Regions from separate parts of the Diaphorobacter sp. ED-3 genome, predicted to be linked through region 1. Evidence: predicted binding sites of a transcription regulator. Region 1 holds the regulator's gene; each other region holds the start of a gene.
What was found. Region 1 encodes sigma-54, which starts transcription at its own class of promoters, with help from an activator protein. Its sites were predicted from a motif close to TGGCANGNAANCTGCTTT; they were not measured.
Positions count from the first base shown of each region.

Region 1 (6,445 bases):
GGCCGGCGCGCGGCCGATCCCGCACGGCGCCCGCCACGAGGTCGAAGCGGAACAGGCGGCATTCGATGGGGCCGTTCCACAGCGGCACGCGGCGCGACTCCTTCAGGCGCATCTTGCCGGGCAGCTTGAGGTCGGGCGTGAGCATCCAGGCCTGCCAGCCGGCGTAGTGCTTCTTCCAGTGCGCGGCCAACTGCGCGAAGAAGTCCACGCCGTCTTCGGTCTGCGCCGTCTCGCGGCCCATGCGCTCGACCGTGGACATGCGCTCACGCGCATTGCGCCCCGCCGTGCCGGCCGCGGCGATGCGCTCGCCATACGGCGGATTCAGCAGCATGACCCCGGGTTGTTCACTGGGCGGCATGCGCTGCAGCGCGTCGCCCCCGCGCAGCTGCACCGCGTCGGCCACGCCGGCGCGCACGGCATTGCGCTGGGCAAAGTCCACCATGCGGTGCGACACGTCGCTGCCAAAAATCGGCACCGAGGCCGCGGTAACGGCGCTGGCAGCTTCGTCCTTGATCGCAGACCAGACATGGGCCTGGTGCGGCAAAAGCTTCTCGAAGGCAAAGCGCCGCTGCAGCCCCGGCGCGATGCGGCAGGCGATCTGCGCGGCCTCGATGACCACGGTGCCGCTGCCGCAGCAGGGGTCGTACAGCGGCAGCGGCTGCTCGCCATGCGGGTCCCAGCCGGTGGCGGCGATCATGGCGGCGGCCAGCGTTTCCTTGAGCGGCGCGTCGCCCTTGTCCTCGCGCCAGCCGCGTTTGAACAGCGGTTCGCCCGAGGTGTCGATGTAGATCTGGGCGCGGTCGCTGGTCAGGTGCAGGTGCACGCGCACGTCGGGCCACTGCGTCTGCACGTCGGGGCGCACGCCGGCCTTGGCGCGGAAGCGGTCGGCCACGGCATCCTTCACGCGCAGCGCGGCGAAGTTCAGGCTCTTGAGCGGGCTGTGCTGGGCCGTCACCTCCACCTTGAAGCTCTGGCGCGGGGTGAACCAGATCTCCCAGGCCACGTCGGCCGCGGCGGCATAGATGTCGTCCTCGTTGCGGTAGGGCCGCTCGGCCAGTTGCACCAGCACGCGCTGCGCCAGGCGGCTGTGCAGGTTCAGGCGCAGCGCGTCGCGCCAGGAGGCGCGCAGCAGCACGCCCGCGCGGCCCACGAGCAGGTCCTGCCCGGCCAGCCCCGTGAGGCCATGCACCTCGTCGGCCAGATAGCCCTCCACGCCAGCGGCGCAGGGCAAAAAGAGTTGAAGCTGGTTCATTGCGGCTGTGCTGCGCGCTGCAGCAATGGCTGGAGCACGGATTCGGGAATGGGTGCGGGCTTGCGGGCCGCCCGGTCGATGAAGACGATGCCGGTCTTGCCGCGCGCGATCTCGCGCCCCTGGCTCTTCTCGGTCAACCGGAAGACGAGGTCGAAGCCGTAGCGGTTGAAGTCCTGCGGCGTCATCTCCACGCGCAGCGTCTCGCCGTGGAACGCCTCGGACTTGTATTGCGCCACGATGTCGCCCACCACGGTGGACAGGCCCGCCACGTCGGCCTCGGGGTAACCCAGCGACTTGAAGAAACGCACGCGCGCCTCGGACACGAGGCTGAGCAACTGCGCGTTGTCCAGGTGCCCGCCCTGGTTGACATGGCTGATGTAGATCTGCAGCTCGGTACTGAAGCCGAAGTGCGGGGGAAGGTCGAAGACGACGCGTGCCATGGTTCAAAGTGCCTTGCGGAGGTTGGCCGGGGCGATCTTGAGCGCCTCACGGTATTTGGCCACGGTGCGGCGCGCACATTCAATGCCCTGCTCCTTGAGCATCTCGGCGATCTGGCTGTCCGACAGCGGCTTGTGCGGGTTCTCGGCCGCGATGAACTGCTTGATGAGCGCGCGCACGGCCGTACTGGAGGCGTTGCCGCCGGTTTCGGTGCCCAGCCCCGAGCCGAAGAAGTATTTGAGCTCGTACGTGCCCTGGGGTGTGGCCATGTACTTGGCGGTGGTCACGCGGCTGATGGTGGACTCGTGCAGGCCCAGTTCATCGGCAATGTCGCGCAGCACCAGCGGGCGCATGGCCAGTTCGCCATGCACGAAGAAGTTCTTCTGCCGCTCCACGATGGCGCGCGACACGCGCAGGATGGTGTCAAAACGCTGCTGGATGTTCTTGATGAACCAGCGCGCCTCCTGCAGCCGTGCCTGCAGCGCCTGGTGGCCTTCGCCACGGCCGCCGCGCAACGCGCCGGCGTAGATGTCGTGCACGCGCAGGCGCGGCATCACGTCCGGGTTGAGCTGCACGCTGAAGTTCTGCTGTCCGCCGCGGCCGGTTTTCTTGACGATCACGTCGGGCACGATGATGTTGCGGTCCACGTCGGCAAAGCGCCTGCCCGGGCGTGGCTCCAGCCGCGCGATCAAGGCCATCGCAGCGCGCGTGCGCTCTTCGCTGGTGCCGCAGGCCTGCGCCAGGCGGCGCACGTCGCGCTTGGCCAGCAGGTCCAGCGGCTGGCCGCAAATGGCCAGCGCGGCCTGGATCACGTCGGGGTCGCCCTCTTCGTCCTGGTCCATCGCACGCAACTGCAGCGTGAGGCATTCGGCCAGTCCGCGCGCGCCCACGCCCGCGGGCTCCAGGCTTTGCAGCAGGCGCAGCGCCACGGTGAAGCGGTGCACCAATTCATCGAGTTGCTCGGGGTCTTCGGTGCCCGCCAGGCTGGCGGCCAGGTCCTGCAGCGACTCGTCCAGGTAGCCGTCGTCGTTCAGCGATTCGATGAGGAAGCGCAGCGCGGCCATGTCCAGCTCGGACAGGCGCAGCGCCAGCGCCTGGCGGTGCAGGAAGGCCGTGAGCGACTCCTGGCTGCGGGCCAGCTCGGTGGCGTCCACCTCGTCGTCGCTCCCCGCGCCGGCACCGTTGCGTGCCGGGGCGTCGCCGCCCCACTCGCTGTCGTCGGGCGCCAGGTCTACCGAGCCGTCGCCTTCCCAGTCCGCGGGTTCGGCCGTGGATTCGGCTGTGGAGGTTTCTGCATCATTTTGGCTTGTAGCGCTTTCCTGCCCTGCGCTGACAGCTCCTGAATAAATAGCATCTTCGACTTCTCGGTCTTGCTCGCTCACCGGTGCATCGGCCTGGGCCAGGCCGAACTCCTCGCGCGGGGCCTCTTCCAGCGTGCGCTCCAGGAAGGGGTTCTCGTCGAGCATTTGCTCGACCTCCTGGGCCAGCTCCAGCGTGGACAGCTGCAGCAGGCGGATCGACTGCTGCAACTGCGGTGTGAGCGCCAGGTGCTGCGAGACGCGCAGCGACAGGCCGGGCTTCATGGCCTGCAACCCACTGTCTGGTCCTGCATCGCGCCGTGGTCGCCCATCACTCTCACATGCGGAAGTGCTCGCCCAGGTACACCCGGCGCACTTCCGCGTTGTCGACGATGTCCGACGGCGTACCCTGAGCCAGCACCTGGCCGTCGCTGATGATGAAGGCGTGGTCGCAGATGCCCAGCGTCTCACGCACGTTGTGGTCGGTGATCAGCACGCCAATGCCGCGCGCCTTGAGAAAGCCAATGATGCGCTGGATCTCGATCACGGCGATCGGGTCGATGCCGGCGAAGGGCTCATCCAGCAGGATGAAGCGCGGCTGCGTGGCCAGCGCGCGCGCGATCTCCACGCGCCGGCGCTCGCCGCCCGACAGCGCCAGTGCAGGCGACTTGCGCAGGTGGTCCACGCGCAGTTCCTGCAGCAGCGCGGTCAGGCGCCGCTCCACCTCGGCGCGCGGCAGGGAGCGGCCGGCCTCGTCGGTCTGCAGCTCCAGCACCGCGCGCACGTTGTCTTCGACATTGAGCTTGCGAAAGATCGAGGCTTCCTGCGGCAGGTACGACAGGCCCAGCCGCGAGCGCCGGTGGATGGGCATGTCCGTCACGTCCTGCCCGTCGATGCTGATGCGGCCGCCGTCGCTGCGCACCAGGCCGACGATCATGTAGAACGACGTGGTCTTGCCGGCGCCGTTGGGGCCCAATAGGCCCACCACCTCTCCCTTTTGCACGACCACGGACACGTCCTTGACCACCTTGCGGCTGCCGTAGGACTTCTCCAGGTGCAGCGCCTCCAGGCGGCTGACGCCTTCGCTCATGCGCGCATCGTCCAAGGCCGCGCTCACTTCGCGCCGTCCAGGCTGGGGCTGGTACGCAGCGCGGGCGGCTCGGTGCGCACGGGCGGCGTGGCGCTGGTGCCCGAGGCGGGCTCCTTGGGCGCGAGCACCGCCCGCACCCGGCCGCCCGGCGTGCCGGCAGTGGCGCCGCCGGGCGCGGTCTTCTGCCCGTCCACGGTGAACACGTCCGTGAGGTTGTTGTAGACGATGAGGGCGCCGGCCAGCTCGTCGGTCAGTGTGGCCTCGCGGTAGCGACGCAGCTCGGCGCGGCGGATGAGCTTCACCACGTCGGCGCGGCCGTCGTATTCGATGACCTCACCCTCGCCCTCGACGAACTCGTCGGGCGCGCCCGGCGCGGTGTCACGCTTTTGCCGGAAAAAAGCGCGCTTGCCCGGCTCGGCCGTCACCACACCGTACTGGAAGCCGTCGGCATCCTGGCGCACCTCCAGCTGCGCGCCGCGCAGCACGATGGTGCCCTTGGTCATGACGACACGGCCGGTGAAAACGCTGGTCTGCTTGAGCTCATCGTGGCGCAGGGCATCGGCCTCGATGTTCATGGGCTTGTTGCGGTCGGCTTTTTCGGCATGCACCAGCGGCGATGCAGCCAGCGCCAGGGCCAGCGCTGCGGCGCGGGACAGGAGGAGGAAGGGCAATCGGGTTCTCATAGAGGGCACGAATCTTGCGGTCATTGTACTGACGCAAGCGCGCCGCCGCCGCAGTGGATCGCATCAACCCGTACAGGCCTGCCACCGGCTGTCATGCCGCCGCGCCAACCGGTGCGCAGGCATGAAAAAAGCGCGCCCGTAGGCGCGCTTGTCGTTGGTCGCGGCGGGGCGCTTCAGCCCTTGCGCGCTACGCCAACCAGGTGCTCCACCACCTGCAGCACGCTTTGCATGTTGCCGGCCATGGTGCCGTCGGTGTAGTAGCGGCCGGCCACTCCCATGGAGGGCACGCCTTCGACCTGGTAGCCGTCCTGCAGCTGCGACGCCTTGCGCACCTGGTTGGATACGGTGAAGGAGTTGTAGACCTCCTTGAACTTCGCCACGTCCACGCCCTGCTTGCCGATCCAGTCGAAGATCAGCTCGTCCTTGTTCAGCGGCAGGCGTTCCACGTGCACCGCGCGGAACACCTTCGCATGCAGCTCGGGCAGCTTGCCCATGCCTTCCAGCGCGTAGTAGAGCTTTTGCTGCGGCACGAAGCTCGCATTGAACGCCACGGGCACGCGGCGGATGTGCAGGTCCTTGGGCGCCGACTTGATCCAGGCCTCCAGCGAAGGCTCGAACGTATTGCAGTGCGGGCAGCTGTACCAGAAGAACTCGATAACTTCGATCTTCCCGGCAGGTGCCTCGGTTGCGACGGGCTTGCCCAGCTTGACGTAGTCCTTGCCTTCCTTGAACTGGCGGCCTTGCGCCAATGCGGGCGCCGCCAGCGGCAGGCTCAGGGCGGTGGCCGCGGAGGCGACGGTCAGAGAAAACTCACGGCGTTTCATAGGTTGGGATCACTCCTGGACAGTATGGAGGGTTGTGAGCGCCAGCGCGGGCAAAAGTTCAGCGCTGCACCCGGACCAGCGCGGACTCCACCCCCGCGCCATCGAGTTTTTCCTTCAGCGACTCGGCGTCGTCACGCTTGCCGAACGGGCCCACGCGCACGCGGAACACCGTGCGGCCGTTCTGCTCACGCTCGCTGACGCGCGCCTCCCAGCCCAGCATGGCCAGCTTGGCGCGCTGCGCATCGGCATCCTGCTGGGTGCGGAACGCGCCCGCCTGCACGAAGTATTCGAAAGGATCGGCACTGGTCGCGGGAGCGGGCGCCGCGTTGGCCTTGGCGCGGGCCAGGTCGCCCAGCGGGTCGGCCGACGTCGGTGCCGCGCCGGGCCGGCTGGCCGCCGCCCGCGGACCCGACGCAGGCTGGGCTGCGGCGGTCGCGGTGTCGGACGCGGGAGCGGCAGCCGGCGCAGCGGGGCGCACAGGGTTCTTGCCGTACAGCGGCGCGTTGGGGTCCCAGTTCTTGTTCTTCGTGGCCTCGTCCTGCTCGGACGCACGCGGCGTGCTCTTGTTCAGGAAGGGCACGGGCACCTTGGTCACATACACGGCCACGGCCAGCGCGGCTCCCAGGCCCACGATCACCCCGAGGATGAAGCCCACGATGGTGCCGCCGCGTTGCTGTTTCTTCATATCAGTGGTCACTTACATTCTGGCTGGCGCAGACACGCCCAGCACCGCCAATCCATTGTGCAATACCTGCGCTGTGGCCGCGACGAGCGCCAGCCGCGCCTGCTTGACGGCCTCGTCGTCCACCAGAATGCGTTCGGCGTCGTAATAGCTGTGGTAGGCGGCAGCCAGGTCGCGC
Region 1 covers NZ_CP115182.1:550,667-557,111, reverse strand. Annotated here, with positions in the region: gene PCQ86_RS02740 (THUMP domain-containing class I SAM-dependent RNA methyltransferase) at 1-1,252, opposite strand, end outside; gene PCQ86_RS02735 (acyl-CoA thioesterase) at 1,249-1,692, opposite strand; gene PCQ86_RS02730 (RNA polymerase factor sigma-54) at 1,696-3,273, opposite strand; gene lptB (LPS export ABC transporter ATP-binding protein) at 3,326-4,078, opposite strand; gene lptA (lipopolysaccharide transport periplasmic protein LptA) at 4,102-4,761, opposite strand; gene PCQ86_RS02715 (thiol:disulfide interchange protein DsbA/DsbL) at 4,935-5,585, opposite strand; gene PCQ86_RS02710 (SPOR domain-containing protein) at 5,644-6,270, opposite strand; gene argS (arginine--tRNA ligase) at 6,283-6,445, opposite strand, start outside.

Region 2 (6,445 bases), 270 kb from region 1:
TCGAACGGCAGGCTCTGGCCATGGCGCGCGAGCAGCGCCTCCAGCTCCGCCAGCGGCGTGCCGGCCAGCGCGGTCACCACCAGTTCGCTGGGCTCGTAGCTCACGATGCCGGCCAGGGGCCGCATGTCCAGCGGCTCGCCGGCATGCTGCGGCGCGCCCGGGCCATGGAAGTCTTTGGTGCCTCCGCCGCAGATGCGCACGGCGCTGCGGCGGTCTGCGCTGTCGCGCACGCGGTCGATGATCTGGCGAAGGGCTGCGTCCATCCGGCGATGGTACTGCCCTGCCCTTTCGGCCGGCCGTGGCGCAGGTTTGATTTTTTTGAACGCGCGGCGTGAATGGCGCTGGCAGCCATGCGCGCCGCAGGGGTCAAGGCTGGCCGATCTCGCACCAGGCCACGGGCAACCCCGCCACGGCCACTCGGGTGGACAGCACCTGCCCCGACTGGGGCCAGCGCGCCAGCTCATCGGCACTGCGGCCCTTGCGTGCAGAGGTGACGAACAGCGTGTGCCCGTCAGGCCCACCCACACAGGGCATAGTGGGGCAGGACAGCGGCGTGGGCAGCTCGGCCAGCACCTCGCCGCGCGGCGACAAGCGCAGCACGCGCGCGCCCTCGTACAGCGCGCACCAGTAGGCGCCTTCGGCATCCACGGCGGCACCGTCTGGGCGGCCGCCATAGGGGACTGCCTCATCGCGCGCCGCAAAGCGGTGCAACACACGCGGCGCCCCGATGGGCTCCAACTGCGCGTTGCAGTCCCAGGCGCGGATGGTGTGCGAGGGCGTGTCGCTCCAATACAGCGTGCGCCCATCCGGCGACCAAGCCAGGCCGTTGGCGGTGGCCACGCCGTCCAGCATGCGGCGCACCGTGGGAGCATCGGGGCCGCCCTGGTCCCCGCCGCGCAGGTCGATGCAGTACAGCGCAGCGACGGGCTGGCGCGGGCCCTGGGCGGGCTCATGCACCGTGCCCACCCACAGGCGCCCGAGCGCGTCGCACTTGCCGTCGTTGGCACGCTCGGTCGCCGGGTCGATGGGCAAGTGCGCCAGCGTGAGGAGCGGCCCGCCCCAGCGCGGCGCGTGGCAGATGCGGTCGCGCAGCGCCACTACCAGGCCTGCGGGTGTGCCCCCTTGGCGCGCCGGCGCGATGCAGCCGGGCTCGGCCGGCAGGGGCCAGCATTGCGCATCGCTCCCGTGCACGCCGCTGCGCCACAGCGCGCGGCCAGCGATGTCCACCCAGTACAGACGGGACTCCAGGGGGTGCCAGAAAGGAGATTCGCCGAGTTGCGCGGGCGCGGCGGCCAGGGGCGTCCAGGCAGTGTTCATGCAGGCATTATTGGCCCCGGGCCTGCGCGCCACCCAAAGAAAAGGCCCGCCAAGGGCGGGCCCAAAAAAGGGACAGGGAGTTGCTCGCTTGTCATCGGGGGCGCCGCGCCACCACGCGGCGCCCGCCGTTCAACGCCGCTCAGCGGTGGTAGGCCGTCTCGCCGTGGGAGGTGATGTCCAGGCCCTCGCGCTCGGCTTCCTCGCTCACGCGCAGGCCCACCAGCAGGTCGGCGACCTTGTAGGCGATGAAGGACACCACGCCCGACCACACGATGGTGAACAGCACGCTCTTGACCTGCACCCACACCTGCGCGCCCATGCTGAAGGTGTCAGGCGTCAGGCCGCCGGTGCCGCCCAGGCCCTGGGCCGCGAACACGCCGGTGAGGATGGCGCCCACGATGCCGCCCACGCCATGCACGCCAAACACGTCAAAGGCATCGTCCACGTTCAGCATCTTCTTCAGGCCGCCCACGCCCCACAGGCAGACCAGGCCGGCGATCAGGCCGATCGCGATGGAGCCCATGGGGCCCACGAAGCCCGCGGCGGGCGTGACCGCCACCAGGCCGGCCACCGCGCCCGAGGCCGCGCCCAGCATGGAGGCCTTGCCCTTGTGCAGCGCTTCGCCGGCAATCCACGACAGCGTGGCGGCCGAGGTGGCCAGCACCGTGTTCACGAAGGCCAGGCCCGCAACGGCGTTGGCGGCACCGGCCGAGCCGGCGTTGAAGCCGAACCAGCCCACCCACAGCAGCGACGCGCCCACCATGGTCAGCGTCAGGCTGTGCGGGGTGAAGGCCTCTTTGCCGAAGCCGATGCGCTTGCCCACCATGTAGGCACCCACCAGGCCCGCGATACCGGCGTTGATGTGCACCACGGTGCCGCCCGCAAAATCGAGCGCGCCGTCGGCCGCCAGCAGGCCGCCACCCCACACGATGTGGGCCATGGGCACATAGCTGAAGGTGAACCACAGCAGCGCGAAGATGAGCACGGCCGCAAAACGCATGCGTTCCGCAAAGGAGCCCACGATCAGCGCCACGGTGATGGCCGCGAACGTGCCCTGGAAGGCGATGAACACGTATTCGGGAATGGTCGACAGCGCACCAAAGGTTTCCTGGCTCACGCCCTTCAGGAAAAGCTTGGACAGGTCGCCCACGAATTGGCCCTCGCCGGAGAACGCGAGGCTGTAGCCATAGATGGACCACAGCAGCGACACCAGGGCAAAGATCACGAACACCTGCATCAGCACGGACAGCATGTTCTTGGTGCGGCCCAGCCCCCCGTAGAACAGGGCCAGGCCCGGGATGATCATCAGGATCACGAGCAGCGTGGAGGTCAGCATCCAAGCGGTGTCGCCCGAGTCCACCTTGGGCGCGGCGGGCGCCTCTGCCGCGGGGGCGGGTGCGGGTGCGGGTGCCGCAGCAGGTGCTGCGACGGGCTCGGCAGCGGGCGCGGGGGCGACGGCCACGGGTTCCGAAGCCGCCGCGGCCGCGTCGGGTGCCTGGGCCAGCGCGCCGGCGCCACCGGCCAGCAGGCTTGCACCGATCAATAGGGAAGCAAATAGTTTTTTCATGGCAGATCTCTGGGTCGGGAGGGACGAATGCCTGTGCGACGCGCGCTCACAGGGCTTCCTGGCCGGTCTCGCCGGTGCGGATACGCACCACCTGCTCCAGGTGCGCCACGAAGATCTTGCCGTCGCCGATCTTGCCGGTGCGGGCCGCGCCTTCGATGGCCTCGATGACGCGTTCCACCAGCTCGTCGGCCACGGCGGCCTCGATCTTCACCTTGGGCAGGAAGTCCACGACGTACTCGGCGCCGCGGTACAGCTCGGTATGGCCCTTCTGGCGGCCAAAGCCCTTCACCTCGGTCACGGTGATGCCCTGCACGCCGATGTCCGACAGGGACTCGCGCACCTCGTCGAGCTTGAAGGGTTTGATGATGGCGGTGACCATTTTCATGATCGGTTCCTTGTCGAGAGTTAGAGGGTCTTGGTGAGGGAGACGATCAGGCGGGCCTTGTTGGCATCGCCGAAGAAGCCCTTCTTGTTGGCTCCGGCAACCGCCGCGGACAACGACAGGCCGGCGCCGAAGTCGTAGGCGCCGCCCACGCTGTAGTCCACGTAGTTGGGCACGCCCAGGTCCTTGATGTCGCTGGCAAAGCGCGTGTAGCCCACGGACGCCTTCAGCGTGACGCTGGGCGCAACCTCCTGCGCAAACGCCAGGTTCAGGTAGCCCGTGTTGCGCCCACGGTTGCTGGAGGTCTTGGCGCCCGCCCAGCCGAAGTAATCCTTGGACACGGTGTGCGAGTACTTGGCCGTGAACGGGCCGTACGTGGCCGCGCCGTACAGCTCGGTGGTGTTGCCGTTGGTGTTGCCTGGGTACACATACGTGAGCGCGCCCACATCCAGGTCCACCTCGCCGGCCTTGAATTTGTAGCCACCGTAGAAGTCGGCCTCGATGGAGTTGCCGGACAGCCAGTCCACGCTGGAGTTCCAGTTGCCCACGTAGAAGCCACTGTCGCCAAAGCTGTAGTCGAACCCGCCCTGGATGGCCGGGTTCACGGCCTTGATGCGGTTCACGTCCTGGTCCTGGCCGCGGAACTTGTAGTTGCTGGTCAGCGACACATTGGCAGTGAGCTGGGCGCTGGCAAGGCCCGGTACGGCGACGGCCGCAAAAGCGAGGGCCAGGGTCTTGAGGGAAAAGCGGTGCATGGTTCCTCCAGTGTTGGGCGACGGTTGACACCCCCTCAATGCATGGACCGTGCCACCCCGAAATCCGCCCCGCGACGGCCTGCCGGGTACCATCCTGAGGCATACGTGCAGTCACAGGGGTTGCAGCCCGGCGCATTTCGCACCAGCCTGGTGCAGGGCGGCCCCCTGGCGCATCCGTCGCCATGGTTGCACGCACATGCCTGGGGAGATCCGTTGCGATGAGTCTTGCTTTGGTGCAAAGCCGCGCCCTGCTGGGCCTGCACGCGCCCGCCGTTACGGTGGAAGTACACCTGGCCAACGGGTTGCCCAGCTTCGCGCTGGTGGGCCTGGCCGATGTCGAGGTCAAGGAGGCGCGCGAGCGCGTGCGCTCCGCGCTGCAGAACGCCGGGCTGGAATTCCCGGCCAACAAGAAGATCACCGTGAACCTGGCGCCGGCCGATCTGCCCAAAGACTCCGGCCGCTTCGACCTGCCGATCGCGCTGGGCATCCTGGCCGCGAGCGGGCAGATCGACGCGGCCCGGTTGGACGGCTGGGAGTTCGCCGGCGAGCTATCGCTGTCGGGCCTGCTGCGCCCGGTGCGCGGCGCCCTGGCGACCAGCTTGGCGCTGCGCGCGCTGGCGCAGCCCGTACGCACGGTGCTTCCCCCCGGCAGCGCCGAAGAAGCTGCGCTGGTGCCGGGCACCGAGATCTACCGCGCGCACCACCTGTTGGACGTGGTACGCCAGTTCGTGCCCGTGCCCCCGCCGAACGATGATGGCGCGGACGACGGCGGTTGGCAGCGGCTGCAACCCGCGCCGCCGGCCCCGGCCACCGATGGCCCGGACCTGGCCGACGTGAAGGGGCAGGCCGCGGCCAAGCGCGCACTGGAGATCGCTGCCGCAGGCGGGCACGGGCTGCTGCTCGTGGGGCCCCCGGGCTCGGGCAAATCCATGCTGGCCCAGCGTTTTGCCGGGCTGCTGCCCCCGATGGGGGTGGAGCAAGCGCTGGAGAGCGCGGCCATTGCCAGCCTGGCCGGGCGCTTCAGCCCCGCGCAGTGGATGCAGCGCACCACGGCCAGCCCGCACCACAGCTGCAGCGCGATCGCGCTGGTGGGCGGGGGCTCGCCGCCGCGCCCGGGCGAGATCTCGCTCGCGCACGAAGGCGTGCTCTTCCTCGATGAATTCCCCGAATTCGCCCGCAGCGCCCTGGAAGCGCTGCGCGAGCCGCTGGAAAGCGGGCGCATCACCATTGCCCGGGCGGCGCAGCGCGCCGAGTTCCCGGCGCGCTTTCAGCTCGTGGCGGCCATGAACCCCTGCCCCTGTGGTTTTGCGGGCTCGCACCAGCGCGCCTGCCGCTGCACACCCGACCAGATCGCGCGCTACCAGGGCAAGCTCAGCGGCCCGCTGCTGGACCGCATCGACCTGCATGTGGAGGTGCCCGCGCTGCCGCCCGAGGAACTGCTGGGCGCCCCGCCCGGCGAACCCAGCGGCGCCGTGCGCGAACGCGTGGCCCGCGCGCACGAACGAGCGCTCCAGCGCCAGGGCAAGGCCAACCAGGCATTGCAGGGCCAGGAGCTGGAACAGATGGCGGCGCTGGACACCGCGGCCGCGCGGTTCCTGCAGGCTGCGGCGGCGCGTCTGGCGTGGTCGGCGCGCAGCACGCACCGGGCCCTCAAGGTTGCACGTACTATTGCCGATCTATCGGGCTGCGGGACCGTGGGCGCCGCCCATGTGGCCGAAGCCGTGCAATACCGGCGCGCCCTGCGCGCACCGGCGTGACGCTCCACCGCTGCCCTTCCTTGTTTGAATCCTCCTGAAGATCCTATGAAAAACCTCAGCATCGGCACCCGCCTGGGAGGCGGCTTCGCCCTTGTCCTGCTGCTGATGGCCCTGATGACGGCCTTTGGCGTATGGCGCCTGCAGACCGTGGCGCAAGCCACCAACGAGATGACGCAGCAACCCTTGGCGGTAGAGCGCATGATCAGCGACTGGTACCGCTACGTGTACAGCGCGGCACGCCGTACCTCGGCCATCGTCAAGAGCACGGACCCCTCGCTCGGCCAGTTCTTCGCGGCGGACACCGCCACCTCCACGCGCGAATCGGCCGAGCTGCAAAAGCGTATCGAAACACTGCTCACCAGCGACGAGGAAAAGGCCCTGTGGGCCGACATCCAGAAGGCGCGCGTGACCTACCTGTCCTCGCGCGACCAGGCCGTGAAGGCCAAGGCCGAGGGCCAGCTGGAGGAGGCCGAACGCCTGCTCACCCAGGTGTACCTGCCCGCCACCGACCAGTACGTGGCGCTGATCCAGCGCCTGCTGGACATGCAACGCGCCCGCATCGACGCCACGGCGCAGGGGATCAATGTCACCTATGGGCAAAGCCGGCTGTGGCTGATCGTGCTGGGCGTGCTCGGCCTGGGCGCAGGCGCCCTGTGCGCATGGTGGC
Region 2 covers NZ_CP115182.1:282,440-288,884, reverse strand. Annotated here, with positions in the region: gene glcE (glycolate oxidase subunit GlcE) at 1-263, opposite strand, end outside; gene PCQ86_RS01360 (SMP-30/gluconolactonase/LRE family protein) at 367-1,317, opposite strand; gene PCQ86_RS01355 (ammonium transporter) at 1,457-2,884, opposite strand; gene glnK (P-II family nitrogen regulator) at 2,931-3,269, opposite strand; gene PCQ86_RS01345 (TorF family putative porin) at 3,290-4,021, opposite strand; gene PCQ86_RS01340 (YifB family Mg chelatase-like AAA ATPase) at 4,240-5,778, shown strand; gene PCQ86_RS01335 (methyl-accepting chemotaxis protein) at 5,824-6,445, shown strand, end outside.
Region 2: a site for sigma-54 is predicted at 4,059-4,076, ahead of PCQ86_RS01345 (TorF family putative porin). Genes of this name have one in related genera too.

Region 3 (6,445 bases), 1.5 Mb from region 1:
CGGCCAGCGTGCGGCCGCTGGGCGATGTGGCGGCCCATGCGCTGCAGCAGGCACTGGATGCGCACGCGGGCAATGTCTCCGCCGCCGCGCGCGCGCTGGGCGTGTCGCGCAACACGGTGTACCGCTACCTGCGCGCGCAGTCGTGTCGCTCCTGAAAAAGGAGCGATTTGCGCTGGTTGGGCGGGAGATTCAGCCGAAATTGACCTGAAAAACGCCGCCGATACAGCGCGAGCAGCTATTAAATAAAGAGCAACTCTAGAACCGCGTCACTGGCCGCCCGTTGGCGGCGGCCCCAGCGCTTCGATGGCGGCCCATTCCTCGTCGGTGTACAGCCGTGAGCGCGTGAGAAAGCGCATGCCCGTGGGCCCTTCGAGCGAGAACATGCCCCCGCCGCCCGGTACCGCATCGATGAGGAGGTGCGTGTGCTCCCAGTACGCGAACTGCGAGCGGCTCATGTAGAACGGCTGCCCGGCGATCTCACCCAGCAGCACGTCGGCATCGCCCAGCAGGAACTCCCCGCGGGCAAAGCACATGGGCGCGCTGCCGTCGCAGCAGCCGCCCGACTGGTGGAACATCAGCGGGCCGTGCTGGGCCACCAGGCGCTTGATGAGCGCCGTGGCCTCGGGTGTGGCCGACACGCGGGTGGCGGGCGGCGCTGGCGTGGTCATGGCGTTGCCTGTGCTGCGGTGTCAGGCCGCCATGTCCAGCACCACGCGGCCCTGGATCTGGCCCTTGTGCATGCGCGCGAACACGTCGTTGATGTTCTCCAGCTTCTCGGTGCGCACCGTGGCCTTCACCTGGCCGCGCGCGGCGAAGTCCAGCGACTCCTGCAGGTCCAGCCGCGTGCCGACGATGGAGCCGCGCACGGTCACGCCGCGCAGCACCATGTCGAAGATGGGCAGCGGAAAGTTGCCCGGCGGCAACCCGTTGAGCGACACCGTGCCGCCGCGCCGCACCATGCCCAGCGCCTGCTCGAAGGCCTTGGGCGACACGGCCGTGACCAGCGCGCCGTGCGCACCGCCGATCTCCTTTTGCAGGAAGGCGGCCGGGTCGGTGTCGCGCGCGTTCACCGTCACGCTGGCGCCCAGCTGGCGGGCCAGCGCGAGCTTGTCGTCGTCCACGTCCACCGCAGCCACATTCAGCCCCATGGCGCGGGCGTACTGCACGGCCATGTGGCCCAGGCCGCCAATGCCGGAAATCGCCACCCAGTCGCCGGGCTTGGTGTCGGTCACCTTCAGGCCTTTGTACACGGTCACGCCGGCGCACAGCACGGGGGCGATGTCCACGAAGCCCAGGTCTTTCGGCAGGCGGCCCACGTAGTTGGGGTCGGCCAGCGCGTAGTCGGCAAAACCGCCGTTGACCGAATACCCCGTGTTGCTCTGCGACTCGCACAGCGTCTCCCAACCGCCCAGGCAGTGCGTGCAACGGCCGCAGGCCGAGTGCAGCCAGGGCACGCCCACGCGGTCGCCTTCCTTCACATGCTTGACGTTGGCGCCCACGGCGGCGACGAAGCCCACGCCCTCGTGCCCCGGGATGAAGGGCGGATTGGGCTTGACGGGCCAGTCGCCCTCGGCGGCGTGCAGGTCGGTGTGGCACACGCCCGAGGCCTCGATCTTCACCAGGATCTGGTCGGCGGCGGGGGTGGGCACGGGCACCTCTTCGATCGTCAGCGGCTTGCCGAACTCGCGGACCACGGCGGCTTTCATTGTCTTGGCTGGCATGGGATAAACCTCCTTCTCTGTGCAAATGAACGCAAGGGGAGCCCCCGTGCACCAGCCGCCCCTGCTGGGACGGCCAGTGGGGGCGCTGTATGGGCTTAGAAGAAGCCCAGCGGCTGCTGGGTGTAGCTCACCAGCAGGTTCTTGGTCTGCTGGTAGTGGTCCAGCATCATCTTGTGGTTCTCACGGCCGATGCCCGACTGCTTGTAGCCGCCAAACGCGGCGTGCGCGGGGTAGAGGTGGTAGCAGTTGGTCCACACGCGCCCCGCCTGGATGCCCTTGCCCATGCGGAAGGCGCGCGCGCCATCACGGCTCCACACGCCCGCGCCCAGGCCGTAGAGCGTGTCGTTGGCGATCTCCAGCGCCTCTTCTTCGGTCTTGAAGGTGGTCACCGAGACCACGGGCCCGAAGATTTCTTCCTGGAAGATGCGCATCTTGTTGTGGCCCTTGAACACCGTGGGCTGCACGTAGTAGCCGCCGGCCAGGTCGCCGCCCAGCGCGGTGTTGCGCGCGCCGCCGATGAGGCACTGGGCGCCTTCCTGCTTGCCCAGGTCCAGGTAAGAAAGGATCTTTTCCAGTTGCTCCTGCGAGGCCTGGGCACCGATCATGGTGTTCTTGTCCAGCGGGTGGCCCTGCTTTATGGCGGCCACGCGCTTGAGCGCGCGCTCCATGAAGCGCTCGTAGATCGATTCCTGGATCAACGCGCGGCTGGGGCACGTGCAGACCTCGCCCTGGTTCAGCGCGAACATCGCAAAGCCTTCCAGCGCCTTGTCGAAGAAGCCGTCGTCGGCGGACATCACGTCCTCGAAGAAAATGTTGGGGCTCTTGCCGCCCAGCTCCAGCGTCACGGGGATGATGTTCTGGCTGGCGTACTGCATGATGAGCCGGCCGGTGGTGGTCTCGCCGGTGAAGGCTATTTTTGCGATGCGGTTGCTGGAGGCCAGCGGCTTGCCAGCCTCCAGGCCAAAGCCGTTGACCACGTTGACTACGCCCGGCGGCAGCAGGTCGCCAATGATCTCCATCAGTACCAGGATGGAGGCGGGCGTCTGCTCCGCGGGTTTCAGCACTACGCAGTTGCCCGCAGCTAGCGCGGGGGCGAGCTTCCACACCGCCATCAGGATGGGGAAGTTCCAGGGAATGATCTGCCCGACCACGCCCAGCGGCTCATGGAAGTGGTAGGCAATGGTGTCGGCGTCGATCTCGCTGATGCCGCCTTCCTGCGCGCGCACGGCGCCGGCGAAGTAGCGGAAGTGGTCGATGGCCAGCGGAATGTCGGCCGCCATGGTCTCGCGCAGCGGCTTGCCGTTGTCGATGGTCTCGGCCACGGCGATCTGCAGCAGGTTGGCCTCCATGCGGTCGGCGATCCGGTTCAGGATGTTGGCGCGCTCAGTGGTCGAGGTGCGGCCCCACGCGGCCTTGGCTTTGTGCGCAGCGTCCAGTGCGGCGTCGATGTCCTTGCTGTTGGAGCGTGGCACGGCCGTGAACTTCTGGCCGTTGATGGGCGAGATGTTCTCGAAGTACTGCCCGTCCACGGGCGCCACCCACTGCCCGCCTATGTAGTTGCCGTACTGCTGCTTGTAGGGGTTGGCGATGCCAAGGCTGGCGATTTCGGCCATGTTCATGTGGTGTCTCCTGAGTGCTTGTGAAGGAATGCCGCCGATGCGGCGGCGGCAGTGCCTCAGTGCAAGCGCCGTGCCAGAACGGCTCCAGAGGGAAGGGGCGGTGGGGCGTGCCGCGGCTGTGCCGCAGCGGCGCAGCCGTGTGCCATAACGCAACAGTGCGCCGGCCCATGACGGAACACCCGTTGAAGGTGCAGTCGTGCTGAAGGGCTCAGGGTGCTATGTTTTACATAGCTTCTCGCGCTGTATTCAAGGGCGTTGCAGGCACTTTTTGCCTGAATCGCCGCTGCGGGTCACTCGGCACCGGGCGTAACGCTTGCCGGGCCGTTGGCGGGCGGGGTGGGCTTGAGACGCGGCAGGGCCGCCAGATGCTGCGCGGCCTTGTGGGCCTGCTCCACGGCGCGGCGCAGGTCGCCCAGCAGTCCCGTCCACTCGTGCACGGCCGTCACTTCCAGCAAGCCCTGGGCACCCGCGCGCAGCACGGCGGCCTTGGCGGCTTCGTACGCCGCGTCGAAGACGGCGTGAGCGGTGTTCACCTGGTCCAGGTCGTGGGCCTTGGGATCAGCGGCGGCAAAAAAATCCAGCGCCGCGGTGAAGGCCAGGGGCAGCGCGGCCAGGGGGTGGCCTTCGGGCGTGGTGGGCGGCACCGTTGCGGGGTGCGTGACGCGTAGCGCCTGCTGGCCCACCTGGTGCATGACACGCGCCAGCGTGTCGTAGTAGCCCGCAATGCGCAGCAGCTCGGGCATCTGGTCGGCCACGTCGCGCGACAGCGGCTGGCGGCTCACGTCGCTCACAAACGCGCCCACCTGCTGCTGCAGCTGCTCCAGCGCCTGCAACTGGCGCGTGAGCTGGCTCGTGGCCTGTGCGCCCGCCGGTTGCCAGGGCAGGGCGACGGGCGCCATGCGGGTGGCATCCGACGCCAGCTGCAGTGCCATGTGGCCTACGCGCGCCATCTCGCGGCGCAGCGCCTGCAGGGCCAGCGCGGGCACGGCGGCCACGTTGTGGTCCAGGAACTGCGCGCGTGCCACGTCCTCGTCGGCCGAGCGAAAGCGCGCCAGCAGAAAGCGCGCGAGCGGCCCTGACAGCGGCCACATGAGCAGCACGCCCAGCAGGTTGAACGCGGTGTGGAAGATCACGAGCTGCGTCACTGCGTCGCCCTCACCCGTGAGCCATACGCCCAGGTGGTGGATGGCGGCGAGCAGGGGCGACAGCAGCGCCAGGGCCGCCGCGGCCGTCACCACGTTGAACAGCACGTGTGCCGCCGCCAGGCGCCGCGCGTTGGACGTGGCGTGGATGGCGGCCAGGATGCCCGTGAGCGTGGTGCCCACGTTGGCGCCGATGACCACGCCCGCGCCCACTTCCACCGCCAGCGAGCCGCCCGCCACGGCCGTGAGCACCACCGCCAGCGTGGCCGACGAGGCCTGCAGCACCACCGTCATGCCCAGGCCGATGAGCACTGCCAGCGCCAGGCCCGGCAGGTCGCTGGACAGCGGTGGCAGCGCCTGCGGATCCAGCCCGGTGAAGCCCTGGCGCAGCAGTTCGATACCCAGGAACAGCACGCCGAACCCCGCCACCGCCTGGCCCAGCGCCCCGCGCCGCGTGCCGCTGCCGGTGATTTGCAGCGCCATGCCGATGCCGATGAACGGAAGGGCGAAGGCATCGGCCTTCACCGCAAAGCCTAGCCACGCGACGAGCCAGCCGGTGACCGATGAACCCAGATTGGAGCCGAACACCACCCACAGCGCGGAGCTGAAGCCCAGCAACCCCGCATTGACGAAACCGATGGCCGCCACCGTCATGGCGGTGGACGATTGCACCAGCGCCGTGAGTGCCACCCCTGTCACCAGCCCGTGCAGCGGCGTGCGCGTCCAGGCGGCCAGGATGCGCTCCAGCGCGCGCCCGGCCGCCAGCTTGAGCCCGTCGGTCAGCATGGTCATGCCCAGCAGGAACAGGCCGATGCCGCCCAGCAGGGTGCCGGCGGCAATCAGGGGAGTGGCGGTGGCGGTCAAGGCGGCGGCGCGGGGGCTTTGTTGGGGGGTGGACCGGTAGGTGCGTGCCGACGGGACGGTGCGGCAGAGGCGCTTTTATTTTGATAGCTGCTCGCGCTTGCTACAAGCGCGCTGGGGCTATTTTAGGTCATTGATCGGTAGGGTGGAGCGCTTTGCGGGCGGCGCGGTGCACGGCGTGCGCTGTCAGTCGTCCGCCCGCGTGCAGTCTGTGGCGGCTGCCGCCTACAGGGGCGCGGGGCCGCGCAGCAGACAATACGCGCCGGACACGACTTCGAGAAGCGATGCAAGGGGACAACGCCATGGGCAACAGCGGGCCGCAGGAGCCGACCGATTCCAGGCCGGCCAGGGATGCGGGGGCGGCGCGCGGCGCCACCGCTTCGGGCTATCCGCCGCAGCGCACCGTGCACACCGCCACGGCCTTGGACGCCACGGTGCCCAGCCTGCGGTTCATGATCGGCCTGGTGATCGCGGCGCTGGTGGTCGCGGGCCTGTATTTCGGCCGTACGCTGCTGGTGCCGCTGGCATTGGCGTTCCTGCTGAGCTTCGTGCTGGAGCCGCTGGTGGCGCAGCTCAAGCGCATGGGCCTGCCGCGCCTGCCCTCGGTCATCGCGGTGGTGATGGCCATGCTGATGGTGCTGGGCGTGGGGGCGCTGTTCGTGGGTAACGAGGCGCGCGAGCTGAGCGCGCAGCTGCCCTCCTACCAAAGCACCATCCGCAAGAAGCTGCGCAGCCTGCGCCAGGAGTTGCGCGCGCCCGGCATGTTCGATGGCGCCAAGCGCACCTTCGACATCGTGCAGCGCGAGGTGGAGGCGGCCGCTCCCGCCTTGTCGGGTGCCGCGCGCGCGCCGGCGGTGCAAAAGGTGCAGGTGCAGCCGCCCGTGCTGTCGCCCGCCAACCAGCTCATGGCCGCGCTCTCGGCGGTCAGTGGGCCGCTCACCCAGGCGGGCCTGGTGCTGGTGTTCGTGATCTTCATCCTGCTGGACCGTGTAGACCTGCGCGACCGCCTGCTGCGCCTGTGGGGGGGCAATCTGCACCGCGCCACCGATGCCATGGACGAGGCGGGCGACCGCATCACGCGCTACCTGACCATGCAGTTGCT
Region 3 covers NZ_CP115182.1:2,087,651-2,094,095, forward strand. Annotated here, with positions in the region: gene PCQ86_RS10260 (sigma-54-dependent Fis family transcriptional regulator) at 1-155, shown strand, start outside; gene PCQ86_RS10265 (DUF779 domain-containing protein) at 267-668, opposite strand; gene adhP (alcohol dehydrogenase AdhP) at 690-1,721, opposite strand; gene adh (aldehyde dehydrogenase) at 1,817-3,340, opposite strand; gene PCQ86_RS10280 (Na/Pi cotransporter family protein) at 3,631-5,346, opposite strand; gene PCQ86_RS10285 (AI-2E family transporter) at 5,628-6,445, shown strand, end outside.
Region 3: a site for sigma-54 is predicted at 3,399-3,416, ahead of adh (aldehyde dehydrogenase). Genes of this name have one in related genera too.